Regions from separate parts of the Clostridium sp. BNL1100 genome, predicted to be linked through region 3. Evidence: a T-box and tRNA genes for the amino acid it is inferred to sense, from the RefSeq annotation. Region 3 holds a T-box; the other regions hold tRNA genes.
What was found. A T-box is a leader RNA that pairs with one kind of tRNA and senses whether it is charged. The one in region 3 lies ahead of leuS (leucine--tRNA ligase), so its partner is inferred to be a tRNA-Leu.

Region 1 (10,295 bases), 2.2 Mb from region 3:
GTGTATTTGGCCGAAAGTTTGTACATATTAACAGTAAATAAACAAATTGAGGCTTGGTATATGAAAATTAACTTGAAAAGGAACAATGATAAAGTTACTCAAACAGATAAAACATCATCATTAGAAAAGATATTGTTTCGGACTTGTATTATATTTTTTATAGTACTTATATCTGTTCAGATCGTCCTGTCAGTGCCTTCAGTACGGGTTCGTCTGAATATTATGGATAAGTCTGTGGGAATACCTCTTGGAAGTGACGAATACCTCTATGGAAGAGGAAAGGTGACTTTGGAGCTGATTGATGAAGAGCCTGATCCGCAGGCCAAGATACTGGTGAATGGTGAACAGGTTGCAGTATTTGACAAGATAGAAATCCCCATTAATGTGAACGATGGAGATGTCATAGAGATTGACGGCAGCGAAAGCCAGATAAGCCACATTATCAAGGTGCAAAATGCTTCATCAAACATAAACAATAAGTGTATAAATGCAATTGCAAATATTGAACGTAATATTAAGAAATTGGTTAAAATCCAGTTTAATTAATTGGTTTATGTCTTTGACAAAATTAACTTAATTATTGTTTTATAATAGAAAAACCTATATAATTTAACTGTATAGGTTTTTGTTGACTTAAAACTCCTAATAAGGTAATAAATGTTACAATCATCGTTCTTTTGAGTTGAATATGAGTAAAAATATATAATAATTATTAGTAGTCGCACTATGGCTAGCGGAGGTTAATATGGCTAATGAAGAATTTGGAAGCAAAGAAATAGCAAGTGCAGCAATAAGAATTGCACTAACCAATGACAGGACAACTGAGAAGAAGCTTCAGCAAGAATTTCTGCAATCAGGCATAAACACTGCTGCTGTTGACTATGGTGGTGAGTTTATTTCATCAGTTATGAAGATTGTGGAGAGAGCAGTTGTATCGTCAAAACGTGAAGGAGTAATTAGCGAAAGTCATGCAGAGCAGGGTGCCGTAGCAGGTGCAACAAGAGAGGCCATATCGCAGATAATGCCAAAGGCAATAGGCTTGAATGTCGGAGGGAAAATCGGAATAGCTAGGTATAAGGATCATGTAAGTGTTGCCGTGTTTTTCGGTATAGGTCTCTTGAATTTAAACGAGGTTTCAATAGGACTTGGACATAGAGTTGTATAGATTTAAAATACCATTTTTAAGGAGAGACTAATGGCTGTAAGAGCGGTAAGAGGGGCAATAACGGTATCAGAAAATACAAAAGAGTTAATTTTGGAAGGAACAAAAGAGCTTCTTGTGGAAATTATAGAAAGAAATTCTTTAGAAAATACAGATATAATAAGTGCAATATTTACGGTTACACATGATTTGAATGCAACTTTTCCGGCAGTAGCTGCAAGACAAATAGGTTGGAACGATATTCCTCTTATGTGTACAAACGAAATAAACGTTCCGGGCAGTCTGGGAAAATGCATACGAGTGCTGATACACATTAATACTGAAAAGAGTAACATCGAAATTAATCATGTATATCTTAAAGGGGCTCAGGTATTAAGGCCCGACTTAGTTAAGTAGTAGCAGACGTAAGATAAATACAATACAAGAAACGGAATGATAAGAATGCCAAAGAGCATAGCAATAGATGGTCCGGCAGGTGCCGGAAAAAGTACAATTGCCAAAAAGGTTTCAGCCGAGCTTGGCTTTATATACCTTGATACGGGAGCAATGTACAGGGCAGTGGCGTTGAAGGCAATAGAAAGTGGTGTTGATACTAAATCCAGGGAAGATATAATCAGGATAATTGAAAATATAAATATAGCCATTACACATAATGACAATGCCCAGAAGATTTTCTTGGATGGTCGTGATGTTTCAGAGGATATAAGAACAGGGGAAGTATCTGCAGGTGCTGCAAGTGTTGCAGCTATTAAAGAAGTAAGACTTAAAATGGTTGAACTTCAAAGGAAGATCGCAGATGAGAAAGATGTTGTTATGGATGGCAGGGATATAGGTTCATATGTACTGCCCCAGGCAAATCTTAAAATATTTTTAAATGCAGATATTGATGAGAGAGCTAAGCGGAGATATGAAGAACTTGTTTTGAAAGGTCAACAGGTTAATTTAGATGAAGTCAGAGAAGATATGCGAAATAGGGACAATAACGACATGTCAAGAGCTTTTGCCCCCCTCAAAAAAGTACCGGATGCTGTTGAGATAGATTCTACTTCCATGACAATAGAGGAAGTAGCTGAGAGAATACTCTACTTCTATAAGAATTATGCAAACATATAAATTGTGAGGTCGATTTAATGGAACTGGTTATCGCAAATACCGCCGGGTTTTGCTTTGGAGTAAATAATGCGGTTAAAATAGTATCTGATTTGGCGACAAAATCAGAACATAAAATATATACACTTGGACCTATAATTCATAATGATCAGGTAGTACAAAAACTTACAAAATACGGAGTTACCACAATAAACAATCCGGAAGAGGCGGAGGCTCCTGCAAAGGTGGTCATACGAGCTCATGGTGTAGGCCCACAGGTAATTGAAAGATTGAAAATCCGTGGACTTGAGGTAGTAGACGCTTCGTGTCCTTATGTGGAAAAAATACATGGCTTGGTCAACAAGAAATATAGGGAAGGTTACCAGATAATTATAGCAGGCGATAAGACCCATCCTGAGATAATAGGGATAAACGGATGGTGCAATAATAGTGCCTTTATCATTGAAGATGAGGATAATGTTAATGATCTGCCCGATATCAAAAAAAAGATATGTATTGTTGCTCAAACTACATTTATTCGTGATAAATGGGAAAAAATTATACTTAGATTAAATAAAAGGTTTGAAAATGTTTTAAAATTTGATACAATATGTAATGCGACAGACAAAAGACAAACTGAAGCAGAAAAAATTTCAAAAATGGTTGACATGGTGTTGGTTATTGGCGGAAATAACAGTTCCAATACCAATAAACTTTATCAAATTTGCAAGGCAAATTGTGATAATACATTTAAAGTACAAACAGCCGATGATATTCCACCGGTTGATATAAAAAAAATTAAAAAAATTGGTATTACTGCAGGGGCGTCAACACCTGACTGGGTAATCAAGGAGGTTATTCATAAAATGAGTGAATTAAATAGACAGGATTTGGAAATGAGCTTTGCTGATGCTTTTGAAAGCTCACTCGTAACTTTGACTACGGGTCAGATTACAAAAGGTAAAATTATTGGATATAACCATAATGAAGTATTTATTGACATGGGGTATAAATCAGACGGAATCATTCCAATGCAGGAGTTTTCTGATGATCCGGACTTTAATCCTGAAAAATCACTTAAAGTTGGGGACGAGATTGACGTTTTTGTAGTAAGGGTAAACGATGGTGAAGGTAACGTTCTTCTGAGCAAGAAGAGGGTTGATGCCGTTAAAGGATGGGATGTAATTGAAAGTGCATTTGAGAACAAGCAGCCTGTAAAAGTTAGGGTTACTGAAAAGGTTAACGGCGGTGTAATTGGTAATGCCAGTGGTGTTAGAGTATTTATTCCTGCTTCACAAATCAGTGACAGATTCGTTAAGGATCTTTCTGAATTTGTAAAACAGATTTTACAGGTTGAGATTATAGAAGTAAATAAGCAGAAAAGAAAAGTTGTGGGTTCAGCAAGATCTTTAATTGAAAAGAATAAGGAAGCTGCATCCAGTGTGATATGGAATAATATTGAAATAGGTAAGACATACAAAGGTCAGGTAAAGAGCCTTATGGACTTCGGTGCTTTTGTAGATATCGGCGGAGTAGACGGGCTTGTACACCTTAGTGAACTTTCATGGAGCAAGATAAAGCATCCGTCTGAGGTTGTTAAGGTTGGAGATGAGATAATTGTTTCCGTACTGGATTTTGACAAGGAAAAGAAGCGTATTTCACTTGGCTACAAGAAACAAGCAGACAACCCATGGGCTAAGGCCGTAGAAAAATATCAGGTAGGTAATGTAGTAACAGGTAAGGTTGTAAGACTTGTACCATTCGGTGCATTTGTTGAACTCGAAGAAGGAATTGACGGATTGGTTCATATCTCCCAGATTTCATCAGTTCGCTTAGGTAAGCCGGGTGATGCTTTGACAGTTGGTCAGCAGGTTGACGCAAAGATAATTGAATTTGATGCGGAAACAAAGAAAATCAGTCTTAGCATAAAGGAAGTAAACCCAATTGATCCTGTAGGAGCAAAAAAGGAAGAAGGCCTTTCAGCAACTGAAGAGGAAGAACTTCCAAAAGAACATGTTGAAGATATGACCAACACAATTGGTGAGAGCGTTAAAGGATAATTTTGATTATACTTTTCATTTTAAATAATTATAATAAAGGATGTACATTTGGTACATCCTTTATTTAAGTGTAAAAACATCATCATACCTCATTCTGAATATAATATTGTATAAAAAACGTAATAATAAACCAATGAGGAGGTTCATATGGATTACGAAGGCTTTAAAGAAGAAATTTTCAAAATGACTAAGATAAATCTCACTCTCTACAAAGAAAAGCAAATGAAAAGAAGAATCGATGCTCTTATAAGAAAGAATAATTATAATACATACAAGGATTACGTGCAGGCATTAAAAGATAATAAGGAATTGTTCAAGGAATTTATAAATTACCTTACGATAAATGTGTCTGAGTTTTACAGAAATCCGGACCAATGGTCTGTTTTGGAGAAAGAAATTTTTCCACTTTTGCTGAGCAAAAAAAAGAAGCTGACAATATGGAGTGCCGCATGTTCTACAGGAGATGAACCATATACCCTTGTTATGGTACTCAATAAACTTATGCCTCTTAGCTCTATAAAGATACTTGCAACAGATATAGACATGGGAGCCATAGAAAAGGCAAAAACTGGTATATATAATGCTAAAAGTGTCGAGAATTTACCACAGGAGTTTAAAAACAAGTATTTTACAGTTTTGGGTGAAAGCTATAAAATAAAGGATGAAGTAAAGAATTGTGTTGAGTTCAAGCAGCACAATCTCTTAAGAGAACCTTATCCCACCAACATTGATTTAATAGTTTGCAGGAACGTGTTAATATACTTTACAGAGGAAGCAAAAACCGAAATATACAAAAAATTTAATATGGCATTAAATCATCAAGGTGTGCTTTTTGTAGGAAGTACGGAACAGCTCATAATGGCAAATAAGTACAATTTTAAATCACTGAAGACATTTTTCTATATAAAGGACTCAGATAATTTTAATTATCAGGTTTAAAGTAATGATAGAAATAAAAAAAGAGTTTGAAATTTAATATTCAAACTCTTTTGGTGCGGATAACAGGAGTTGAACCTGCATGAAATTGCTTTCACATGGACCTGAACCATGCGCGTCTGCCAATTCCGCCATATCCGCACGACTTAACTGCATTAGTATTTTACTATATGTTTTTTGTTTTTTCAATAGGCAATATTTATTTTATGTGAAATATGGAGAATAACGGAGGTAATTATGAATAATAAGCTGGAACAGTTCAAGAAAGACGTTATAAATAAAAAGGTTGCGGTTATGGGAATAGGTATAAGTAATATTCCTTTGATTAAATATCTCATAAATTTTGGGGTAGATGTAACTGCATTTGATAAATCACCAGAAGAAAAACTTGCAGATGCTTTCACTGAATTGAAAGGATTGCCTGTTAAATATAGTATTGGGTCTGATTATCTTTCCAAGTTAAACGGATTTGATTTGATATTCCGTACACCGGGTATGAGACCCGATCTACCGGAACTTGTTCAGGCAGTAGAGAATGGTGCTGAACTTACATCAGAAATGGAAGTTTTTTTAAAATTATGTCCGGCACAGGTCTTTGCAGTAACCGGAAGCGATGGAAAAACAACTACTACAACCTTGATTTATAAAATACTTTCAGAGGAAGGTTATAATTGCTGGCTTGGCGGAAATATAGGGACACCACTACTGAGCAAAATAGATGATGTTGAAGAAACTGACAAGGTAGTATTGGAATTAAGTAGTTTTCAACTAATGACCATTAAAGACTGTCCGTCGGTTGCTGTTGTTACAAACATAACTCCTAATCACCTTGATGTTCATAAGTCATTGCAAGAGTACATTGATGCAAAAAAGAACATTTTTATTAATCAGAAAGAAAATGACAAGCTTATTCTCAATTATGACAACGAAATTACAAAGAGTTTTAATTATGAGGCTCGAGGTAAATATGTTTACTTTTCAAGATTGAACGACCTTAATGAAGGTGTTGTATATCAAGACGGCAAAATAATGGTGAAAAACGGAAACGTCAGCACCGAAATTATAGAAGGTGACAAAATTAAGATTCCAGGAGTTCATAATATAGAGAATTATATGGCTGCAACTGCAGCAACTATAGAGTATGTAAAACCTGAGACCATCGCAAAGATTGCAACTACATTTAATGGTGTTGAACATAGAATAGAATTGGTAAGGGAGCTTAGTGGGGTAAAATTCTATAACAGTTCTATCGACAGCAGCCCTTCAAGAACAATAGCGGCATTAAAAACTTTTAAGAATAAAGTAATTCTTATTGCCGGAGGGAAGGATAAGGGAATACCGTATGATTCAATCGGTGAAATTATTGCTGAGAAGGTAAAGTGCCTGTTGCTGATAGGTGCTACTGCTTCAAGAATCGAGGAAGCATATAAGAATTATCTACAGCAAAGGGACATGGAAAATGAAATAAAAATAATTCATTGCGACAGTTATGAAGAAGTTGTTGAAAAAGCGTATGAACAGGCAAAATCCGGTGACTGTATAATTTTGTCGCCTGCAAGCACGAGCTTTGATATGTTTAAAAATTTTGAACACCGTGGAAATGTGTTTAAAGAATTGGTTAATAAGCTTAAATAGTTTGAAATTTAAAGGGGCTGTTTCAACGGCCTCTTTACTCAATATTATGGATATTTAATCAGGTTTCTTCTCCGTAAGGTTTTTCCAATAACGTTTAGGCATAAAATTCTTTTGTAATTTTGGATTTATTTTATTCTTGATTGCTATATGCTTATAATAATTTTTCCAGAGAGCCTGGAATTTGAGTTCATCTGCATGAAGTTCAGGGATATTGGAAAGATCCATATAGGAAAGAAGCATTTTTTTTGTGTTGTACAAAGAAGCAATTTTTCGTTTTGTATCATGTATTATCCAGTTCTGATCTGCAAAACGGTTCTTAAAGTGAGGAGATATAAAAGAAATTATATTATGGTCCGGTTGGATTTTTGCATAATAAATGCCACCTTCCAAAAGCTCGAAACGTAGCAGTCCAAGCATTCTATGACACTCCATTCCTACTTTTCTGGCAGGAATCAATACATCTAAAACGGTTTTATCTCCAAGCATACTGTCTATGCGTATACCAATTTTAAACCCAAGACGAATATATTTTAAAATCCACATTTCACGCCCTTCGATCTCCGAAAAGAAACATCTTTGAAGATTTTCAAGACTTTCCGCTGAAATCTTGCGCAGTATTGCTTCTTCTACGGCCTTAGCCTTTATAATATCAGTAGTTATGGTTCTGTATTCGTCAATAAGATTTGGTATATAGCAAAGGCTCGATTCAATTTTTGAAACATCCTGTTTGTCATAATAATAATGATGAATTGCTGTCAAAAAGCAATCCCATGTTCCGTCATAAATGTATATCACTTAACAAAAGCCTCCCGTCTTGTGGTTGATTGTAAAAACTAAGCCATTGCCGGTTATTTGAAGGAGAGTCTGTTAGAAGAAACTCTGAGATGTTTTCATCAGCTCCGCTATCATTTACTAGTGAGAATAATGACATCTGTCCTAAAACAGACTTTTTACTTTTGGGTTGAAGTTTTGCACTTATCAAGGATTCTTTTACAATAGCTTCATTTGAGCTGTAACTATCATATGTTTTACCCTGACAGGTTAAAAAGTGGCCTGCACGTTTTAAGACTACTCCAATTTTTTTTAAGTTGTCAAAAGTCAGTCTGCCAACCCTTCTTGCAGTAATAATCCTTTGTGCCGATTTAACACCTATTCCCGGTACTCTCAAAAGCATTTCATATTCTGCAGAATTTACTTCTATCGGAAACAAATGCAGATTTCTCATAGCCCAGTCAGCTTTGGGATCAAGCTCAGGATCAAAATTGGGATTGGTTTTGCTTAATAATTCATCAGCCTCAAAACCGTAAAACCTCAAAAGCCAGTCGGCCTGATACAATCTGTGTTCACGTAGTAGAGGAGGCTTGATAAGAGCCGGCAGCCTAGGATCTGTTACGGTTGGTACAAATGCCGAGTAATAAACCCTCTTGAGATTAAAATTGCCGTACAAGGCTTCTGAGAGCTTTAAAATACTTAAATCCTTATCGGGTGTTGCCCCTACAATAAGCTGCGTACTTTGTCCGGCGGGTACGAAAGAATCTCCCTTTTTAAATAATCGCTTATTTTCCTTGTTTTCTATTATTCTGTTGTTTATCTGATGCATGGGTTTGAGTAGAGCTTTTTTAGGTTTTTGAGGAGCAAGTACTTCAAGGCCTTTGTCAGATGGAAGTTCAATGTTTACGCTCATTCTGTCAACGTACGTTCCGGCTTCGTTTATAAGCCTTTCATCAGCCCCGGGAATTGCTTTTATATGTATATAACCAAAAAAGCCATGTTCAGTACGGAGTTTTTTTACGATTTCAAGCATTAATTCCATGGTATGGCTTGGATTTTTTAAAACAGCGGAGCTTAAGAAAAGTCCTTCTATATAGTTTCTTCTATAAAAATTCATGGTAAGCTCAATAACTTCCTCGGCCGTAAAACTCGCACGGGGCACGTCATTTGAAGACCTGTTTATACAGTATACGCAGTCGTATATACATTCATTTGACAATAAAATTTTAAGCAGAGAAACACATCTACCGTCATCAGCCCAGGTATGGCAGATTCCACATGCATGACTGTCTCCTACACCATTTTTGTTTTTTCTTGTCCCTCCGCTAGATGAGCATGAAACGTCATATTTTGCTGCATCTGCTAATATACCTAATTTTTCATTCAAGTCCATATATGTTTTCCTCGTAAATAATTTACTCAAAATCAAGCTGATTTATCTATTTGATAGTAGTATAACATATTTTATCCAATAAATCAAACACATGTTCGGAATGTTTGTGATTGATATTTGTATATTAAAGATATATAATATTAACCAACTCTGATACATTAGTAAGTTAATTTAGAATATTATTTATAAGCATATGCGGGAGGTAATAGCGTGAGAGCAGTAATAACAGTTATCGGTAAGGATAAAGTTGGAATAATTGCAGGTGTCAGCAACATATTGGCAGAGAGTAATGTTAATATACTTGATATATCCCAGACTATTCTGCAGGATGTATTTACAATGATAATGCTTGTAGATATATCCAAATGCAACATACCATTTCATAATATTTCTGATAAGTTGGAATCCAAGGGTGTTGAAATGGGTCTGAAAATACAGATTCAGCACGAAGATATTTTTAATTCAATGCATAGAATATGAGGTGAACAATAATGCTAGGTCCTTTCGAAGTACTAGAAACCATTGATATGATTCAAAAAGAAAATCTTGATATAAGAACAATTACTATGGGTATTTCATTGAGGGATTGTTGTCATCCCGATATAGATATTTCATGTAAGAAGATTTACGACAAGATAACCAGATATGCTGAAAAGCTTGTTGTTACCGGAGAAAATATCGAAAGGGAATTCGGTATACCCATAATTAATAAAAGAATATCAGTAACTCCCATTGCTCTTGTTGCTGAAAGTTGTGAAAGCGACGAATATGTTAAGTTTGCTGAAGCTATGGACAAAGCAGCGCAAACTGTGGGCGTAAATTTTATAGGCGGATTTTCATCTCTTGTTCATAAGGGCTACACAGTAGGTGATAAGAGGCTTATACAATCCATTCCTGAAGCATTAAGCCGGACAAAACTTGTTTGTTCATCTGTAAATGTTGCTTCTACAAAAGCAGGTATAAATATGGATGCTGTGGCTGAAATGGGCAGGATTATAAAGAAATGTGCTGAATTGACCGCAGATAACGGAGCACTTGCATGTGCAAAACTTGTTGTTTTTGCTAACGCTGTAGAGGACAACCCGTTTATGGCAGGTGCATTTCATGGTATCGGAGAACCGGAATGTGTTATAAATGTTGGTGTAAGCGGACCCGGTGTTGTAAAATGTGCTTTGGAAAAGGTTAAGGGTGCCGATTTTGGAACTGTTTCTGAAACTATTAAGAAGACTGCTTTCAAGATAACAAGAAT
Region 2 (10,295 bases), 1.4 Mb from region 3:
TGAAGGATATTATAACGGCACAGGAAAAGTATTAAGACCAACTTTTACAGCAGGTGATACAAATAGTTTATTCCATGATACTACTAATGATTATAAATATTATCATGCTACATATACAAAAGTATTTGAAAAGACATTATTACTTGGTGGTACGCTAAGAATATCTTTTCCGTTACGTCCGGAAAATGGGAGTGCGTATACTGCTTATGCAAGAATTTATAGAAATGGCACTGCTGTTGGTATAGAACGAAGTGTTAATAGTAACAGTTACGTATTATTTACTGAGGATATTTCGGGTTGGCTGCCATCTGATAAAATTCAGATATATTTAAAAAGCTCATCTACATCATCTAATAGTATGATTGAAAAAAGTAATGGGGGGATAAAAATATCAGTAAATGAAACATTTGTAAGTTAAAGGAGGAGTGAAATTATAATTATACAATATAATACCGAAGAAGAAGGACAGCAAATTATTTCCGAGAAAACCAGCCAAAATTATATTTTAACAGAAGTTAAGAATATCACGGAAGGCAATTTTTTGAGGTTTTTAGAACCTAGTGAAGTACTCCTTGAAAATGGGGGAAAATAAATAGATATGATAATTGGAAATGAGTTATAGGATAATATCACGAACTAAAAGGGAGTCATTTATTTGGCTCTCTTTTTATTTTATATAAATACATCATTGGGGAGGACTGATAAATGGAAGTTAATGTATTAGTAGCTATTAGTGTGGCCGGAACTTTGAGTGGTATTTTATTTAGCTACGTTGGCTATCGGAACGGAGTAAAAAAAGAAAGTACAGATACCGGTAAGAATTCCGGGACCCTGATATCAGATGTTGGTTATATAAAAGCTGGCGTTGATGATTTAAAACGAAAGCAAGAAACATCAGAGGAACGCCATTTTGCATTAGCTGAACGTGTAAAAGGTGTAGAAGAGTCAGCAAAGTCAGCACACAAAAGAATTGATAATTTAGAGGGGAGAGATTAAAAATGGGCAATGTCAAAGCATCAGATATTATCAGATGGGTGAAATTAAAAGTAGGTCTTGGCTATGTTTATAGTGCTACAGGACAAGTATGCACTGTAGACCTATTAAAGTCAGCTCAAGCTACATACGGAAATACAATGGGGGAGGGATATTTTCAAAGAAATGGAGACTACTATAAGGGCCGATGTGCTAAATGGCTTGGTAAAGTTTGTTGGGATTGTTCTGGACTAATAAAATCAGCTAGACGAGCAATTTCAGGAGTATGGCAAGATGTAAGTGCCCAAGGTCTTTATGATCAATGCACGAGTAAACGTGGCACAATTCCAAGCATGTCACTTATTCCCGGAACACTAGTATTTATGTACGGAACATCTCAAGGCCGTATGGTACATGTAGGAATATATATTGGCAATGGCGAGGTAATAGAAAGCCGTGGGGTTGATTATGGTGTTGTAATAACGAAATTATCGCAACGAACATGGACTCATTGGGGACAGGCTTCTTGGATGGCACTTGATCTTAAACCTGAAGGTGCAAAGGCAACCGTTGGAAACGAATCTGATAGTGGGGATAATTCAACTTCAAAAAAAGACGATGCGAACAAAACTGATTACAACAAGGCCTTGGATAACCTAGTTAAAAATTATGGCATAGACAAGCAATATTGGCTCGCACATAAAGATATAGACCCATACTTCGATGATTTAATTGTAAAAATAGGAGGAAAGTTATAATGAAAGAGAAATTTGCAAAACTGATAGATGTAAAGACAATAATAACATTTGCATTGGTTGGTGCAACGATTGCGTTCACTGCTGCCGGGAAGGTAAATCCAGATAAGCTTTTATCAATGGCTACTATGTCAGTGTCGTTTTTCTTTGCGGTTAAATTGAATAAAGTGTAATATACAAATGCCCTCAGGGAGAAATCCTTGAGGGCAAAAAATTATTATTCCCCAATACTATTTTTACTATCAATATCTAATTGGTATTATAGATTTTGTTATATTAATTAAATTATCATAACCTTTTAATTTCAAATATCGATTAAGCCCATCTTTAGCCAAACTATATTCAATTGTGGGGGAAACTGTAATATTTTTTACAATATTTTTATCAAATTTTACATTGATAAAAGGAGCAAAAATACCATTTTTTAAACTAAAATCATGTAAATCGGATGATTGTTTTGTTGGAGGATCCTCAATAGGGACTTTAATAACAAACCTATATTCATTTTCATGTATAAAGGCCTTATCTTTAAAAAAAAGTCTAAATAGCTGTAAATGGCTAAAAATATCTTGTTCAGTACTGTCGTATATCATTTCTTTTTCCACTTCTGGTTCCAATTCAGTAGAGTTGGCATCCTGCAACCTGGAAGATAATAAATTACTCATACTAATCAAGTAATTTTTTAAAATGTCTATTTGTTCGTTTTCAGTATAAACAACATTACCATGAAAAATTTCAATATTACCTTCTATCTTCGAAAGGTTAGATATCATTTCTTGAGTATTAAAACCAATATTATAGCCTATATACTTACTATTTTTAACATAATGGTTCCACATATTAAGCAAATCGTTATTATTAGATGAACAAAAAACAAAATACCTTACATTATATCTAGTCATGTCGCACTCGGACTCAAATATGCTTTCTTCTACATTAAAATCATTTGTATATACGTTTTTTGCGATTTCTATTATTTCACTTCTTACCGTACCTTCAATTTGTTCGAGCACTTTTGTTAAAGATTTTTCTATATGTATATATTCAGATTTATCATTTAAAAATTGGCAATCCGTAAATCTAAAAATAGAGTTATCAATAATTGATTTTAAGCCTTCTGGTGAGGTATAGTGGAACTTAATACCTACTAAATCAGAATCATCTTTGCATAAGAATTCATGTATTCTATTATCTTGATCCATAACAATTCCTTCTTTCTTAAATATTCTCGTGGTTATACAGATTATATCATATATGGTATATATTCGTGGATTTTATAATTCTTTATATTTTGAGAAAGTTCCTGATAATAATATTTATATTGTTCGCATAAGCAATGTGTATTATGGTCTACCTCGTAGGACTAAACCTAAACCAGATCTAAATAACCTAGGTATTTCAAACTTTTTGGCACTTGTAGACTTAATTTTAAGTGGAAGTGGTTGAATAATACCAATTTCATATAATTGTTGTATCATATCATCATCAGATGGATCCAATCCGGACATCATTTTTATTAAGTCACTTCTATCGAATTTTGAAATTGTACAACCTTTAAATCTATCAAAATGTTTTTGAAGGGACGGGAATTCACTTAGATATGTAGAAAACTTAATTTCGGATACCTTATAATATGCATCTCTTACAGCCAGTCCTGATATTAAATAATTATTATCAGGCTGATAATCTTTTATTTGAATTTCTTTTGATATGTTTCCAAAGTTGATAAGGTCCCTAGGATATTTTCCGCCTAAACCATCTGTAATTCTTGCTATCATCCAATCAACAATATTAGCTTCACCCTTACCTTTATAGACTTGTTCTTGAAAAAGAGTACAAAAAGCTTTTCCCAAATTAACACTATTTAGTATATCGTTTTGAGAGATTCCGCTCTTGTTACTTATAAATTCAAGAATATCTGCTTGTGAACAAACTCTTTTAAGTAGTAGTGCCATAAGAGATTTGTTATCCCAAGTTAATTCTATTGTTTTTCCTTCAACATGGTCTTTATTTACAAAATGAAGTGTATTCCAGATATCATTTCTTAGAAAAATTTTTAATTTTATTTTAGAGTATTGTGAAAACTGTGAATTGACTCTAAATAAACTTTCAATACATTGTTTCCTTTTATTATAATCGTTAGAAAATAACTCATCAATCTTATCAAAAAGAACCCACACTTCTTTATTTTCTTGTATCAAAAGATCATTTATTTCTGCTAAAATATCTTGAGTATCAATTTGAGTCTTACCACCAATTTTAAATTTTACACCTTTGTATTCAATATCTATTCCCTTAGGAGGTACACCAAATATTAATTTCCATAAAGATTTAATTAGCGGAAGAACTCTGACATCTACCAGATACCCAGCTTGTTTTAAAAACTCTGATAAATTTTCACCAGAGCTATATCCTAATTCACCTAACTTGATTGCTACTTTTATAGCTATATATAATTGCCACGTATTATCAAAATCAAAATTAGGCTGTCTCATTAACTTTTCCATATCATCAGTTTTTAATTCTTTTAAATCTTTAAATCCAGTACCGGTAACAAAAATTACATTATCTATATAATTTCCAGCTAATTTTCTTGTTTGAGCTTCATATTTAGAAAACATTTCAAATAAAGCACTTTTCCCAGATCCCTTAACTCCTTTAATCAAAACAATATTAGTTTTAATGAATTTTTCAAAATCAGTTGTTTTTAAGAATTTACGATCTAAGTTAGACTCAGATTCAGAATCTACTTGTCCAAAATCCAATAATTCTAATAATTCTGGTATTGTCGTCATTAAGATGTTCCTTTCTTTTTTTCTATGGCTTTAATACAATTACTTAATATATAAAAATAATACCACATTTTCTAAATAATGGGGATTATTTAATGTTTATATAGTTTAGATTAACAATGTTATGTTTTTGCTTTTTTACAACTTCATATCCTTTATTACACATGTAATAAAGGATATGGTCGGTTAAATAGAGAAGAAAATAGTAAGAATTTTATCTGAACTGGGAGAGAAAATTTTTTATATTATGGTTCAAAGAAATAGTATTGTACCTATCTTCTGCAGGATATTCAAAATATATATAGTCGATGCATATATCGCAATAGCTTTTAATTATGATTATAAGACTAATATGTCATAATCATGTTGTTTGTTCTTGTATTTTATTACAGATTTCACACCTGCCCATGCTATCCAACGGTAATGGCTTAAGCGTCCTTGTTAATTCTTTATATATAGCCCTATTTTCTGTGTGGATATTTGGTTCTCTGTAATAAAAATCCTCCGCTAAAATTACAGGACTGTAGCCTTGACTACCACAAATATTGCAGATATTAATATATTTTTTAGCCGACGGATTCCATTTATTAAGATATATTGAAAAGTCTGGCTTTTTCAGTTTGCTATGTGACATAATACACACCTTTCCATTATATGAATAATCTTTGCTTCGCAATTTCAAACATTGGCATTAATACATAAAACCAATATAATTATACTATATTTGGTTTTAAATTTGGTGAATAGTATTTATGTTGCAACAAGTACCGCACTATTCAGTTTCCAAAAATCAACTTACTTTATTCGCAAGGTTTCTATATCAACTTAAATTTGCTGCATATTTTCACAAGTATGCAGTTTTTGGTTGCTTATTCACTTCGCAATTGCCTGAAACCACAAACAAAAAACGAGCCGAAGCTCGTCTTTTGTGTAATCAAGAAATTTTCAATTTTTTGATGTGAATCAAGAAATGATAATAAAATTATACAATATATTACAAAATAAAACAATAAATGAATTTTATTTATTTAAGTATATACCAACGTGTAGTATCTGTTTCAAAAAAAAGAGAGAAGTTTTTATTACCTACTTGGCATTTATATTTTAGTCCAGCCGTGTAGTTCTTTAAGCTTTGACCGGGTGTGCAGTCTATTACTTTAGAAATTACATATTTTTGATCATCTTCCCAAATAAATGAAATCGGTCTAATGCTCCCATCTAGCAAGTAGGTTGCATTAACTTCAAGGTATAGTTTCTCTAAATTATCCTCAGATTTAAGTTGCTCTTCATATTGTTTTCTTTCAAAACCAAACGGCATCTTATTCACTCCTAATATAGAACATATGTTTGATATCATTATATGTTTTAGCTTTGCTTTTATCAATAGCTTTTATTTAAATATTAATAACAATTTTAAGCATTTTACTTTAGTGTTTTTACAGATTACATTTTTTGGTGAATGTAGTAAAATATTTATTAATAACTCTTAATTAAGAAATATTATAATATTAAGCTAGAAGCTAAAGTATGGGAGGATACAAATGAAAGCCGTTGCATATGCAAGATATTCTTCAGATAATCAAAACGAAGATAGTATTGAGGCTCAATTAAGGGAAATAAAGAAGTACTGCAGAGATAGTAATATAGATTTAGTTCATAGTTATATTGACGAAGAAAAGTCTGGAAAGACTGATGATAGACCCGCATTTCAGCAAATGATATCCGATGCCAAAAAAGGCATATTTAATGCAATTATTCTTCACAAAATTGATAGATTTGCAAGAAATAGATATGATTCAGCGATATATAAAGCACAACTGAAGAGGTTGGGCATTAAATTATATTATGTTGCTCAGCCTATTTCAGATAGTCCAGAAGGTCGTTTAATGGAGGGCATTTTAGAGAGTTTTGCCGAATATTATTCCGAAAACCTTGCAAATGAAGTTATGAAAGGTCTTAAAACAAAAGCATATCACGGAGAGTTTACCGGTGGGTTTGCACCATTGGGTTATGATATTATAGATAAAAAGTATGTCATCAATGAGCAAGAAGCTGTAATTGTCAGGAAAATATTTGAACTATATGCAAATGGGTATTCTTATGGAGATTTACTAAATGAACTTAATTTAAAAGGATACAAAACTAAGTTTAATGTGCCATTTGGAAAGAATAGCTTGTACTCAATACTTTCAAATAAGAAATATATTGGAATTATGGAATATAACAAAGCGGTTTCAAGGATTCCTGGACAGCGCAATGGTCATAAAACTAAACCTGAAGAGCAGATTATAATAGTGGAAAATGTTATCCCCCAAATCATTGACTTAAATACATGGAATACTGCTCAAGAAAGAAAAATTAATAGTAAACACAAAGCCCAATTTAAAGCTGTAGATACTTATTTGCTGACAGGATTAGTTGAGTGTGAATCCTGTAGCTCAAATATGGGAGGGCATAGGACAAAAAATAATCAGAAAAAAATTTATTCTTATTATCTTTGTAAAAAATGCAGAAATAAAGTAAAAAAGGAATCTATTGAACAAAAAGTGTTAAATACTCTTATCACAAAAATTTTTTCTGATGAGTCGATAAACGAGTATGCTCAAAAACTTAATGAATACTCAGCCAAAAAATATAACGAATCAGAAGCAGAGATAAATAAACTGAAATCTGTTGTAAGCCAATTTGAACGAGAGATAAACAATATCGTTAATGTAATAATGAAAGGAATTTCGTCATCTGCTCTTGAAGAAAAACTTCAGACATTAGAACAGGCAAAAAAAGATACGTTATTTGAATTGGCTTGTGCAAAAAACAGTCAGGACATGGTTTTGTTTACACCTGATGAAATAAAAAGTAGCTTGATTAAATATAAAAATATACTTGAAAAAGGCAATATTGATGAATGCAAGCCGATAGTTAAAAAGTTCATTCATAAAATAACAATAGCCGAAAATGATAAAATCACTTTCAGCTATTGTTTAGATACTATTGGTGCGGATGAAGGGACTTGAACCCCCACGGTCGCCCACTGGAACCTAAATCCAGCGCGTCTGCCAATTCCGCCACATCCGCACGAGCAGTTCCTATTATAAATAGATTTGATAGTTTTGTCAACAGAATATTAAATAAATTTTTGTATAGAGTCATATTCAATGACAAAATATTAACTAAGTTACATTTATTTAAAAAAAATGAAATACATGGTACCTAAATAAATATAATTAATATATAATTATTCTAATAATGTTTATTGATTGGAGGTAATGCAAATGAGTAACGGTTTTTGGGATGAAGATGATTACGATTACGATGACCACGTCGATGACCAACAGAGTGACACTCATTATGACACAGAGGATATAGTTGATGAAAATAAAGATTCAGAAGATGATGACAATGATGATGACGGAGCTGACAAAGAAGATGATGAAGATCAGGAAACTGAAGATACTGATATGGGAGAAAATTCAAGTGGGTATTCTAAACACAGTATAATAAAACAGCAATCTTCAAATAGTCCAAGTTTCCACGGATATGGAAAATGTATGCGTTATCTTTGCAACTGCCAGCATTTTGAGAGCATATCCGGTAATACGTGCAGTAATTGCGGACACAGCTACAGTGACCATTGGTAATAATAACTAATTAAAGAGATTTATAATACGAGGAGGTAATACTATGGCATTTGGGGTAGATGATATACTCGTTTTGGTTGTATCAAGGCTGGCAACCCGAGCAATTTCCTCCGTAGCAAAGAAGTCATACGACTTTTTTACAGGTAAAGAGCAAAAGGAAATACAGAAGAAAAAGGAAGAAGCAGCCATTAGTTTTGAGAATAAAAGCAAGATACAGCTGATTGATCATCAGTTCAGGTTGACGGAAGCAAGGACACAATTTGAAATGCGTATGGAAGAGTGGAAGCAAAAAACCTTTTATTCCAACTGCTGGCCTTTAAGAGAACCTTTTGATATGCACTTTGCTCTTACTACACCCTTTGAAGGTTGCAGTATTGACGGTAAAGAAGTAATCCCATGCAGGATAATAACGTCGTTAAAAGATAAAGACCATCCTATTGCAAAAAATATAAATGGAAATCTGTCTTCATTTCTTATAACACATTATAATAGCGTAAGCACTCACCCGGTAATATCAGATATAGGGAGTTGGAGGGAGGATTCACCTTCTAACGATGCATCAATAAATTACTTGTTTTCAGGGCTTCAAGGCCAGCCTGTTTTAGTTTTTACACCTGAATTCGTTAATGACGGACAAACAATAATTCTGAAAATATGGTCATGGGGGTTGGGTGAAAAGGTAAACCTTCCTGTGGGAGTTGAGTTCGGAAGGATTAATATTAAACCCCTGTATCTTAATGCTTTATATGAAGAAAGTAAAAAGAGTATGGAGCTAATTCAGGAGTTGGGAATAAAATCAGAAGGGTTTTATTCTGAAAAACTAAATAATAACATAAAGATTATTAAAATGATTGATAAGCTTAGTGATCAGGGTGAGGATAAAAAGCAAATGATTCAACAGTTGTATTCACAATTATCAGAAACAGATGAAATAAGGGATGCTGTTAAAGAGAAGATTTCTGAGCAGGTATCTGGTATTTTTTCCTGTTGCGCAGGGATGTATGCCGACGCATATCATCTGGTGGAATATGGAACTGTTCCCAAACTTCCTTTGCTGGTCGGAAGCATACCGGGGGCGGAAATGATACGATGTTCTATAGGAGATTTTTATATATCATTGCTTTCGGAAATTGAGCAAATAGATAATTATAGCTCAGTTCTCCCGGATATTTATGCTGATACAGCAAATGCGTTAGCCAATATGGGAGCTACTTACGAAGAAGTCAACAAGTACGTAAAGCCTCTGCTAAGCAGGGGGATAAATCTGTTTACATATGGTAATTGTAATTCCTTGACAAAGGCAAAAATCCAAAATATCAGCAGTCTGGATGAAAGTCTTGATAAACTCTTGAGAGAAAATGTATCAAATTTGGACAGAAGCTTTTTGGATAGGATAAATTCGGTACTAAAGTCTATTCATCACCCAGCCTATCCACTACAGTGACTTGTATGAGAATTTGGAAAAAGAGATAAGGAGGAATGTTAATGTATAACAGCGAGAAACTAAAGTCAACTCAGAAACTTTTAGAGGATTTGGGTAATGGTATGACAGTCCTTTTTAATGAATACAAGGAAGACTTTTTAGGCGATGAGCTGGTTACTTCACAATTCAAAAGTTTTTTTGAAGAACACAAACGTGCCATGGAAAGGATAAAAAATCCCGTTCTTTCTATTGCTACTATAGGCACTACTTCGTCGGGAAAATCAACACTTACAAATGCATTGGCCGGAAAAATGGTAGCACCCATAGATTCAGGTGAAAAAAGTGCCGGAATTCTGGTTTTGAAAAATTCTAACAAACGGTCTCTTTATATAGAAAAAACAAAAAATGCAAGGTGGAAGACCGGACAAATTAAGCAGGATATTTCAGATGAAGAGGCATATAACATTAATAGTGACACAATGAAAACATATTTTGATAATAGAAAAAATTCTGCACCTCCGAGGATTTACTCAAAAGGGCCTTTGCTTATAGGTTCGTCACCTGAAATGCTTAACCTTCCCGAAGATATATGCGTTGAGCTTGTAGACCTGCCCGGTCTGAAAAACAGTGGAGATAAGGAAAATCTGAGTGTTATACAGGAGATGCTGACAAGGTCCCTTTGTCTTGTGGCGATGGACTATAGCCATACGGATGA
Region 3 (10,295 bases):
CTACACCCTCTCCCATAACAAAGACTCTTGGGTCTCTTGCAAGGGATTGGTCCATTGCTTCGTACAAAGCATCCTTATATGAAATCATTCTGCCATTTTGGGAATCATCCGTTATTATAAATTTATCCTGTTTCTCAACTTCAATTGTAGTCCAGGGCATATAAACTACCTCCTATCAGTATACATAAATGAAACTGCATTAATCTGCATAAACAAAATCAAGTAATTCTTCAGGCTGCGGTTTAGGTGAATTAACTGCGAATTCAAAAGCATCCTTTACCACCTTATCTATTTCTTCATGGATGGATTTCTCTAGCGTCTCGGTAAGAATATTTCTGCTTTTAAGATAGTCTTTATACCATTTTATCGGGCACTTTGAAACCCAGTAATCGTACTCCTCCTGGGGCCTGTATCCAACACCCAGGTCATCAACAGTGCCGATATGGCCCTTCCATCTATAGCTAATACACTCCAGTAAAACAGGCCCCTCTCCTTTTCTGCACCTTTCAACGGCTTTTTCTGCGTACTCGGAAACTTTAAGCACATCATTCCCTTCTATCTGATATGCGGGAATTCCATACCCCTGAGCAATTTTATAAATATTGTCTCCTGACTGCCGTTCCTTTTGTTGTGAGTTTATAGCATAGAAATTATTTTCGCATACATATATAACCGGGAGTTTTTTAAGGGATGCAAAATTCAGGCTTTCATGAAAAGTTCCTTCATCTGCCGCTCCATCCCCGAAAAAAACAGCAGTAACCCTGTCATTTTTTTGAATCTTGGATGCCAGAGCGGTTCCCGTTCCAAGGGGCAAGCTTCCTCCCACTATGGCAGTGGAGCCGAATATTCCTATATCCGGAGCCATCAGATGCATGGAGCCCCCTCTACCGGAAGTACACCCTGTTTTACGAAGATATAATTCAGCTATCATTTGCTTAATATCTCCACCTTTTGCAATATACTGTGCGTGACTCCTATGGGTTCCAAAAAGGTAATCCTCCTTACGGAGATGTATACAAACCCCTGCCGCAATTGCCTCCTGCCCTATGGAAAGATGAATAGGGGTTTTCATTTCGTCATTTTTATATTCATCCTCGATTTTGCGTTCCACACTGCGTATGGTCTGCATAATTTTGTACAGCTCAATAAGTCTCTCATTTTCCATATATATCAGCCTCCGAAATTCCCAATAATACACGTTTTCAATAACCAGCTCAAAAAAGCAGTGTTACATTCTGGTTCTGCCAGTCTTTTAGTTCGCATACTGCTCTGGATACGTTTGAGAATCCATTTCCTATAAAATAGTCGCATTTTGCTGCAAGCCATGTGTCTTTTATAATCTCAATTCCTTTCAGCTTGTTGTTAACATATTCCTGGAAGTGAACTCCCCCTCCATTTTTCAAAACCCTTTTACAGTTGGTGTAAATTAACCTTTCGCCGTAAATGTTTTTATAATCCGACAATATGTCTTTACAATCGGTCATAAGAAAAATGAAGGCATCCGGCCTTTCTTTCAAATAAATGCTTATTTTCGCCGGATAAAGTTTATTCAGTTCATGCAGATGACTAACTTCCAATATCTTGTCACTTCCTCTTATATGTACTGCAATAATATCTTTACCTGCCATATTTACGTCGTAGAAATTATTTATCTCTTTTTCAACTTCCGGCCGCAGCTGTATATATTTTTCAAGCATAATCCTATAAATTTCTACGGAATTTAATCCAAAATACGGACATCTCTCATCCATACGGCATATAATACCATCCATATCCGTATATCTGTTCGCTATCTCTATGTCCCCATTATGACTAATATTTTCTATTAATTCATCCATGCCATATTTTGATACAGGGAAAAAATATTGTTCAAAAGCGTTTGAAGCTTCATCTGTGCTGTACATACTCTTGCTTCCCCAATAAATAACAGGAATCCTTTGTGTAATCTCTGCAAGCAAAAGATGAGAAAGCGTATGATGCATGTCATACCAAAATCCATCTCCTGTTGTATTGATAAGTAAGAATTTATCCTGCTTCAATTTAAAACCCTCCACATACCAGGCTGTTACAAAAAATTATCGTATCCATTCTTTTTAATTATTTCAACCAGGCCTTTGACTTCCTGCGCTCTTCCTCTGGGACAAACAATAACGGCCTCATTTGTGCCCGCAACTATCATATTGTCCAGGCCTATTACTGCAATAAGTATTCCATCAGCATAAATTACTGAATCGGTAGTTTCCAGAGCTATATAGTCGCCCTTCCAAGAGTTACTGTCCTTATCTTTTTGCAGAGTTCCCGACAATGTATCAATACTCCCTATATCATCCCAGTCGAAGGAAGCCCTTATTACACAAATATCTTTGCTTTTTTCAAGTACAGCATTGTCAAATGAAATATCCTGTATTTCATTATATGCATTATCAATATATGTGTTAAAATTTTCACTCCCTTCATGTATAATTGCATTTGTGATTGATATAAAGTATTGGGGAATATTTTGTTTAATTTGATTAATTATTGTCTTTGATTTTCCTGCCAAAATACCTCCGTTCCACAAGTAATCACCTGATTCAAGCATTGTTCGGGCTGTCTCTTCGTTTGGTTTTTCAGTAAATCTGATAACTTTAAGAATTTGTTCTTCTGAGCCTGCCTCCTTATCTATTTTTATATATCCATAGGCAGTAGAGGGATATGAGGGGTTAATTCCTATTACAACAAGACTATCCTTTTCCTCCGCCGCCCTAAACGCAAGATTTATTGTTTCAGTATAACCCTGCTGATCTTTAACATATCCGTCAGCCGGTACAAAACACAGTACTGCTTCTCCCAGTTTTTTATCAAGAAGCATTGCTGTATATGCAATACATGCAGCAGTGTTCTTCTTCTGGGGCTCTGAAATTATATTTGAATGTGGAATTATGTCCTTGACAACTTCTTTGGTCAATTCTACAAGACTTTGATTTGTTACAATAAAGCAATTGGATGGTGGAATGCTCCGGCATACACGGTTAATTGTCTGAACCAGCATACATTCGCCGTCATCAACAGATATAAACTGCTTAGGCTTTTTTTCTTTTGACAGCGGCCATAGTCTTGTTCCTGAGCCTCCTGCCATAATAACGACAAATTTTTCCATCTTTATATCTCCAAAAATGTTATTATAATCTATTTTATGTAAATTACCTTGGATATGTTCATACGTATTTCTATATAAGCTTCAGGACATAATACAATTTACATAGAAAATTCTATATATATGGGACGGCATACATGCAGGGTAAATATATATTATTAGCAATTTTAAATTCAGGACTTACTGTGTTCGGACAGACACTGTGGAAAATTGGGCTTGAAAGAATGGAGGGCTACAGTTTAAGGCTTCTGCTGAACCCACTAATACTTGCTGGGGTTTTTGTCTACGGTGTCTCTACGGTTTTGTGGTTATATGTACTTTCCAAGCTACCGTTTTCAACTGCATACCCCCTCAATAGCGTAGCTTATGCACTAAGCCTCTTCGTTGGATTTTTTATTTTTAAGGAGAATATCGACCTCCGTAAAATTTTTGGTACTATACTCATTCTGGCAGGAGTATTTTATATAGCCAGAGGGTAAAATAAATTTGGCATGAATACCGGCTTCGGAGGAATAAATGAAAAGTATAATAATAATACCTGCTTACAATGAACAGGATAATATTCTTGATGTCATAAATGATATAGAGCAAAATGCCTCAGGGTATCATTACATGGTTATAAATGACGGGTCAGCGGACAAAACAGGTTTAATATTGCGTGAAAATCACATTCCACATATTAATCTTCCTTTTAACATAGGTATAGGCGGAGCTGTACAAACCGGCTATAAATACGCATTTGAAAAAGGCTACGATATAGTTGTACAGTTTGACGGCGACGGCCAGCACAAGGCATCTTTTATCCCTGAAATGATTAATATTCTGGAAGAAGGAAACTCAGACATGGTTATTGGCTCCAGATTTTTGGATAAAAGGGGCTACCAGTCTACCTTTATCAGAAGGTTGGGTATAAAGTACTTTCGTTTTTTGATATGGCTATTATCAGGGTCGGGAGTGACGGACTCAACTTCCGGCTTCAGAGCCTGCAACAGAAAAATTATTGAACTGTTTTCAAAAAACTACCCTCAGGACTATCCCGAGCCTGAATCTATAATGATTTTAAAACAAAAAAAATTAAAAATAACTGAAGTACCTGTAGAAATGAAGAAAAGGGCCCGGGGAAATTCTTCAATAAACAGGTCTCTCTCCGTTTACTATATGGTCAAGGTTACATTGGCTATAATTTTAAGCCGCATGAGACCTCGTATAAGACGGTTTTCCAATTAAATTTTCTTACGGAAGGTAAAAATATGAACTTACGGTTACAGATAAGTATTCTTCTTATAGGTTTTATTTTACTTACATCAATACTCAAAATGGTTCAGAAAACAAAGTTGGAACTCAAGTACAGTATTCTTTGGATTGTATCCTCTATAATGTTTATAATTATTGCTGCTTTCCCTGTCATCCCTGATTGGTTTGCAAACCTTATAGGTATAATCGAACCTGCAAATGCAGTATTTCTGGTACTTATTCTATTTGAGCTGGGTATAAATCTTAACCTTACCATAACCATTTCCAAACAGACCAACAAGGTTAAAAATATGGCACAGTACATTGCCCTAATGGAGAACCAAAACCGTGAAAAAAGTTGAAATAATCAAACTATTATGATAATCTAATATAGATTGTAAATTGATTAATTACTTATTAAAGTTATGAAGCGGAGTAGTAAAAGAAAATTTGGTCACTAAAGAGAGCTGCATACTTGGTGGAATTGTAGCTGACTACGTTCTTTGAACTCGCCGTGGAGCCGCTGATATAAAATTCAGCCGTAGGTCTTTCGTTACAGGACTTTTGAGTGAGCCTTCAGGGCTAACAAGAGTGGTACCGCGGATTAACCCGTCTCTTTTACTAAGAGACGGGTTTTTATAAGTTATTGATATTAAATAAAATAAAGGAGTTGATTAAATGCCATACTCAGCAGATATAGATAGAAAGTGGCAAAAAAAGTGGGAAGAAACAGATATCTACAAGTTCGATTCCGAAAACACAGATAAGAAACTATACTGTCTGGAGATGTTTTCATATCCATCAGGTGCTAACCTTCATGTAGGACATTGGTACAATTACGGTTTAACTGATTCCTGGGCCAGAATGAAAAGAATGCAGGGATATAATGTTTTCCACCCAATGGGATTTGACGCTTTCGGACTTCCCGCAGAAAATTATGCAATAAAAACGGGTATTCACCCTCAGGACTCTACTCTGAAAAATATAGAGACAATGGAAGGCCAGCTCAAGGAAATGGGTGCTACCTTTGATTGGGATTATGAAATAAAAACCTGTATGCCCGACTATTACAAATGGACACAGTGGCTGTTCCTACAATTATATAAGTCCGGTCTTGCTTATAGAAAAAATGCACCTGTTAACTGGTGCCCGAAATGCAATACCGTTCTTGCAAACGAGCAGGTTGTTGACGGGTGCTGCGAAAGGTGTGATTCAGAAGTAACAAAGCGTGATCTTACTCAGTGGTTCTTTAAGATAACCTCTTACGCTCAGGAACTTCTAGACAAGCTGGATACCATTGACTGGCCTGAAAAAACAAAAAAGATACAGACAAACTGGATAGGACGTTCAGAAGGTGCTGAAATATCCTTTAAAGTTGATGACACAGATATTGAGTTTCAGGTATTTACCACCAGAGCCGATACCCTTTACGGTGTAACATATGTTGTTCTGGCTCCTGAAAATCCAATAGTTGAAAAAATAACAAAACCTGAATACGCTGAAGCTGTTGAAAAGTATAAAAACGATACCAAAAAGCAGACTGAAATAGAAAGGCTTTCAACAACAAAGGAAAAAACCGGTGTATTTACGGGAAGCTACGCTATTCACCCGATAACAGGAGAAAAAGTACCTGTATGGATTGCTGACTATGTTCTTGCAAGCTATGGTACCGGGTGTGTAATGGCTGTTCCGTCACATGATGAACGTGACTTCGAATTTGCAAAGAAATATAGCCTGACTATTAAGAGGGTTATAAAGAGTGCTGACGGTTCAAATGACGAGCTTCCCTACTGTGATTACGGTGTTCTGGTCAATAGTGCAGAATTTGACGGTGTTCCTTCTGCTGAGGCAAGAACGGCTATAATAAAGAAGCTGGAAGTTGATGGTAAAGGCAGTCTGAAGATAAACTACAGGTTGAGGGACTGGCTTGTTTCAAGACAAAGGTACTGGGGTGCTCCTATTCCTATAGTTTATTGTGAACATTGCGGCGAAGTAGCGGTACCCGAAGAAAGTCTTCCGGTTTCTCTTCCTTACAATGTGGAGTTTAAGCCTGACGGGGAATCGCCTCTAAAAAAGAGTGAGGAATTTATGAATACCGTTTGTCCTAAATGTGGTGCTCCGGCTAAGAGAGACCCTGATACACTGGATACATTTGTTTGCTCGTCATGGTACTATCTCAGATACCCTGATAGCCAGAATAATGATAAGCCGTTTGACACCGAATGGATAAACAAGATGCTTCCCGTTGACAAGTATGTAGGCGGTGCAGAACATGCCGCAATGCATCTGCTCTATGCGAGATTTATAACTAAAGCACTGAGAGATTTGGGCTTCCTCAATTTTGACGAACCATTCCTGTCACTTGTACATCAGGGTACAATACTTGGCCCGGATGGGAATAGAATGAGTAAATCCAGAGGAAATACCATTTCTCCTGATGATTATGTGAGAAAGTACGGTTCCGATATATTCAGAATGTACCTTGGCTTTGGATTCAATTATGTTGATGGCGGGCCATGGAGCGATGACGGCATAAAAGCTATTTCAAGATTTGCGAGCAGAATAGAAAGGCTTGTTGAAAGCCTTGCAGAGCAAAAGGCAAAGGCTTCCAGGACTGATATGGACAAGGATGACAAGGAGCTGAACTATGTCCGTCATACTGCTATAAAGGGCGCTACACAGGATACCGACAGATTCCAGTTCAACACTGCAATGTCGCGTTGTATGGAACTGGTAAATGCTCTTTACAAGTATGATGCAGAGGTTAAAGTTAAGAATATACAGCTATTTGAGGATACCATTAAAGACTTAGTAAAACTTGTCTCTCCTTTTGCCCCACACTTTGCCGAGGAAATGTGGGAACAACTGGGCTATGAGTATTCTATATTCAATCAGAATTGGCCTGAATTTGACGAAAATGCATTAGTTAAAGACACTATAGAACTGGCAGTCCAGATTAACGGTACAGTCAGGGGTAAAATAGAAGTTGCTGCCGACGCTGATAACAGTGAAGCGGAAGCTGTTGCTTTGGCTGATGAAAAAATAAAGCCGTTCTTGGATGGTAAAGAAATAAAGAAAGTAATAGTAGTAAAAGGACGGCTTGTTAATATAGTTGCAAAATAAACTTATAGTATTATAGAAAAATATAAAAAGGGACAATCTTACAGGGATTGTCTCTTTTTGTATATTTTTCACAATTATTGTAATTTCATATCGCAATATGCTAATATTAAATTGCACAAACGTCAATGGAGACATTTTTATGAATATAACTTTTTATAGAAAGCTTGCATACAAATTGGCTGATGCTATCACAAGGAATCAACAGTACTCGGAAGTAGAGATTAAAAACATTCGTTACGGGCTGGTGTGTATTTTCTCGGATTTGTATAAAACTATTCTATATTTGCTTATTTTTACCGTGCTTTCATTAACAAAAGAATTTCTATGTGCTTTTCTTGCTTTCCTGCTGCTTCGTCCCTTTCTTGGTGGCTACCATTTTAAAAATGAAATTGTATGTATTATAATGTCATTTATAACAATGGTCATAGCTATATTTGCAGGTAAAACAGTTATAATTCCCTACTATTTACAATTAACACTTACTGTATTTCTTCCAATCCTTGGTTTTTTAATTGCACCCGTCAATGAAAGTCAAAGGCAAGAGGGCCGAAAGAAAACAAGGACTGCTGCAGTAGTAATTAGTATTTTACTTCTACTTTCAGACTTTTTCTTTATGCCATCTAATATAATCAGTTGGTCTGTCATAGAAGTTTATTCATTATCTGTATATCAACTACTAATTATCAAATATAAGTATAAATTGTAATATTTTTTGTAAAATATATTGACTTTTTCTGTAGAATGTTAGAATATTAAGTTGAGAATTAAATTTTTTTAAGGAGTGATTCTGATGAAAAAAAATTTATTAAGATCAATTGGGAAAGTTTCATTAATAGTAACAGGCTTGATTACCGGTGCAGCTTCTAAAATATTTTGGTTGTATCAACCTGAAAATTAACTTAAAATAATCTTAACCTGTAAAAAATTTACTCTAATAGTTAGAGTTACACTCCAATTATTAGAGTTCTGTTTTTGTTTAAGGTTTTTTGTTGTGTCGGAATGTTCCTCCGGAAGGGTGTGTTAATCTCAGTGTATCTTGCAAATGAATTATTTTTAACTGTTATCGAGGGCTTTATTTTCATAATAGCCTTTTATCTCCTGTCGGGACAGCGGCAATTAATAAAAAAGAATTATACTAGGATTGCCTGGTTTGTAACGATTTATACAATATATACATACTGGATTACCAAGTTTTTGCCATCAGGGTTGCATTCAGTTTTAATAGCATCCCTTACATGTTTTATACTTAATTATATGCTTAACGGAACTCTTTTTAAAAGTGTAGTCAAAGTTCTTATTATTTCTTTAGTAATGGCTATTATAGAGAGTCTCATTGGTTTGACATGTATGAGTGTGATAGGCAAACCAATGTCTGTACTTATTGACAATAAATTATTACTGGCGGTTTTAGGTATTATAACAAAGCTGATTGAAAGTACTATTGTATTTATATTATATAAGTCCTATAACGGGCTTTCCTGGTTAAAAGACGGAAATCCCTATCAGTCCAGATACAAGCAGACTCTTATCATGATTTTTGCTGTTCTATTCTTTCTGGTAGGAACAAATATTTATATTTCCAAAGACCCTCAAAACTTCCTTCTTTACAATATTTTTACCTTTGTTATATATATCGTTTTGATTATTGCAATGCTTTCTGCCTTTCGAGAAGGTTCAAAGCTTGAGATTCTACAATATGCAAATGAACTGAAAAAAGATAATGTTTATCAGTTGATTTCCTTTAACGAAATGGTGGCTAAAGAAAGACACGAATATAAGAACCATTTAAATACTATATACGGCCTTTGTACCCTAAACAGACCTGATTTAAGCGATAAGGTCAAGCAATATATAAACAATTATGCTAATAACAGCGAGACCATGAATATAAATGTATGTTCAGGTAACGACTTTGTTGACGCTATTATCAGTGTAAAATATAATAACGCTCTAAAGAAAGATATAGAAGTTCTTGTTGACTTTGAAGAACCCTTATCAAGTGCAGTAATAGACGAGGATACCGCTGTTACTGTTATATCTAATATAATAGACAATGCCTATGAATCTATCTTAGGGATAGATAGGGAAAAAAAGTTTATACGTCTTGAGACATATATAGAGAATAATATTTACTATATGTCTATTTCCAACAACGGCCCTATGATTCCCGAAGCAAATATTAAGAAAATTTTTAGTGCAGGTTATTCTACCAAAGACAATGCATCCAAAAAACGGGGATTCGGACTTAGTATCGTACAAGCGCAGATAGATAAATGCGGGGGCAGTATCCATATTAACAGCGACGAAGAAATCACAGAATTTCTGATAACTCTTAAAGTAAATAGCCAGGTAAGTTAGCGAGTTATTTATGCAAAAACTACACATTCTTCTTCAAATTGGTTATAATAATATGATAGCTTATTTTATTATACTTTGGAGAAAATGATGTTTAAAATTTCTAAAGACACTATTTATTATTTGTCTACGCCAATGAGATACAAGAAGGGCATGGACTATTTCAGGGATAAGCGTATCAAATCCTTGTCCTTTAATCAAGAAATGCTGTTGTTTGACGCAACAGTTTTGGGAACTCACCCGTACAATGTACAGGTGCGGTTTGCCAAGTCCGGTGAACTCACTGATTTTTCATGTACCTGTTCGGATTGTGAAAAGACAGGAAAAGGGTGCAAGCACATTGCCGCAGTTCTTTTCTTAATTAAGGAAAAGGATGAACAGGGTTTTTTTAATTCTACTGTTCAAAAGAAAGCAGCAAAAGATATTTTTCAATTTTTTTCAGATAAAG

Region 1: it has a tRNA-Leu gene. The T-box ahead of leuS (leucine--tRNA ligase) is inferred to sense a tRNA for this amino acid. The anticodon was not compared.
Region 2: it has a tRNA-Leu gene. The T-box ahead of leuS (leucine--tRNA ligase) is inferred to sense a tRNA for this amino acid. The anticodon was not compared.

The regions. Positions count from the first base shown of each region.
Region 1 covers NC_016791.1:2,370,067-2,380,361, reverse strand. Annotated here, with positions in the region: gene CLO1100_RS09895 (hypothetical protein) at 61-546, shown strand; gene CLO1100_RS09890 (HutP family protein) at 746-1,165, shown strand; gene aroH (chorismate mutase) at 1,196-1,558, shown strand; gene cmk ((d)CMP kinase) at 1,604-2,275, shown strand; gene CLO1100_RS09875 (bifunctional 4-hydroxy-3-methylbut-2-enyl diphosphate reductase/30S ribosomal protein S1) at 2,293-4,311, shown strand; gene CLO1100_RS09870 (protein-glutamate O-methyltransferase CheR) at 4,459-5,250, shown strand; tRNA gene CLO1100_RS09865 (tRNA-Leu) at 5,302-5,388, opposite strand; gene murD (UDP-N-acetylmuramoyl-L-alanine--D-glutamate ligase) at 5,485-6,882, shown strand; gene CLO1100_RS09855 (TIGR03915 family putative DNA repair protein) at 6,937-7,677, opposite strand; gene CLO1100_RS09850 (putative DNA modification/repair radical SAM protein) at 7,661-9,046, opposite strand; gene CLO1100_RS09845 (ACT domain-containing protein) at 9,257-9,526, shown strand; gene CLO1100_RS09840 (PFL family protein) at 9,538-10,295, shown strand, end outside.
Region 2 covers NC_016791.1:1,362,415-1,372,709, forward strand. Annotated here, with positions in the region: gene CLO1100_RS05730 (hypothetical protein) at 1-418, shown strand, start outside; gene CLO1100_RS05735 (hypothetical protein) at 706-996, shown strand; gene CLO1100_RS05740 (NlpC/P60 family protein) at 999-1,730, shown strand; gene CLO1100_RS20675 (hypothetical protein) at 1,730-1,900, shown strand; gene CLO1100_RS05745 (DUF2971 domain-containing protein) at 1,970-2,929, opposite strand; gene CLO1100_RS05750 (hypothetical protein) at 3,071-4,522, opposite strand; gene CLO1100_RS05755 (hypothetical protein) at 4,881-5,153, opposite strand; gene CLO1100_RS05765 (hypothetical protein) at 5,544-5,837, opposite strand; gene CLO1100_RS20190 (recombinase family protein) at 6,061-7,533, shown strand; tRNA gene CLO1100_RS05770 (tRNA-Leu) at 7,512-7,594, opposite strand; gene CLO1100_RS05775 (hypothetical protein) at 7,792-8,157, shown strand; gene CLO1100_RS05780 (hypothetical protein) at 8,201-9,601, shown strand; gene CLO1100_RS05785 (dynamin family protein) at 9,643-10,295, shown strand, end outside.
Region 3 covers NC_016791.1:4,554,108-4,564,402, forward strand. Annotated here, with positions in the region: gene CLO1100_RS19655 (pyruvate dehydrogenase complex E1 component subunit beta) at 1-160, opposite strand, end outside; gene CLO1100_RS19660 (thiamine pyrophosphate-dependent dehydrogenase E1 component subunit alpha) at 200-1,165, opposite strand; gene CLO1100_RS19665 (O-fucosyltransferase family protein) at 1,215-2,039, opposite strand; gene CLO1100_RS19670 (mannose-1-phosphate guanylyltransferase) at 2,066-3,139, opposite strand; gene CLO1100_RS19675 (EamA family transporter) at 3,274-3,615, shown strand; gene CLO1100_RS19680 (glycosyltransferase family 2 protein) at 3,653-4,363, shown strand; gene CLO1100_RS19685 (DUF2304 domain-containing protein) at 4,387-4,731, shown strand; T-box leader at 4,786-4,989, shown strand; gene leuS (leucine--tRNA ligase) at 5,048-7,492, shown strand; gene CLO1100_RS19695 (accessory gene regulator B family protein) at 7,632-8,198, shown strand; gene CLO1100_RS19700 (ATP-binding protein) at 8,510-9,850, shown strand; gene CLO1100_RS19705 (DEAD/DEAH box helicase) at 9,935-10,295, shown strand, end outside.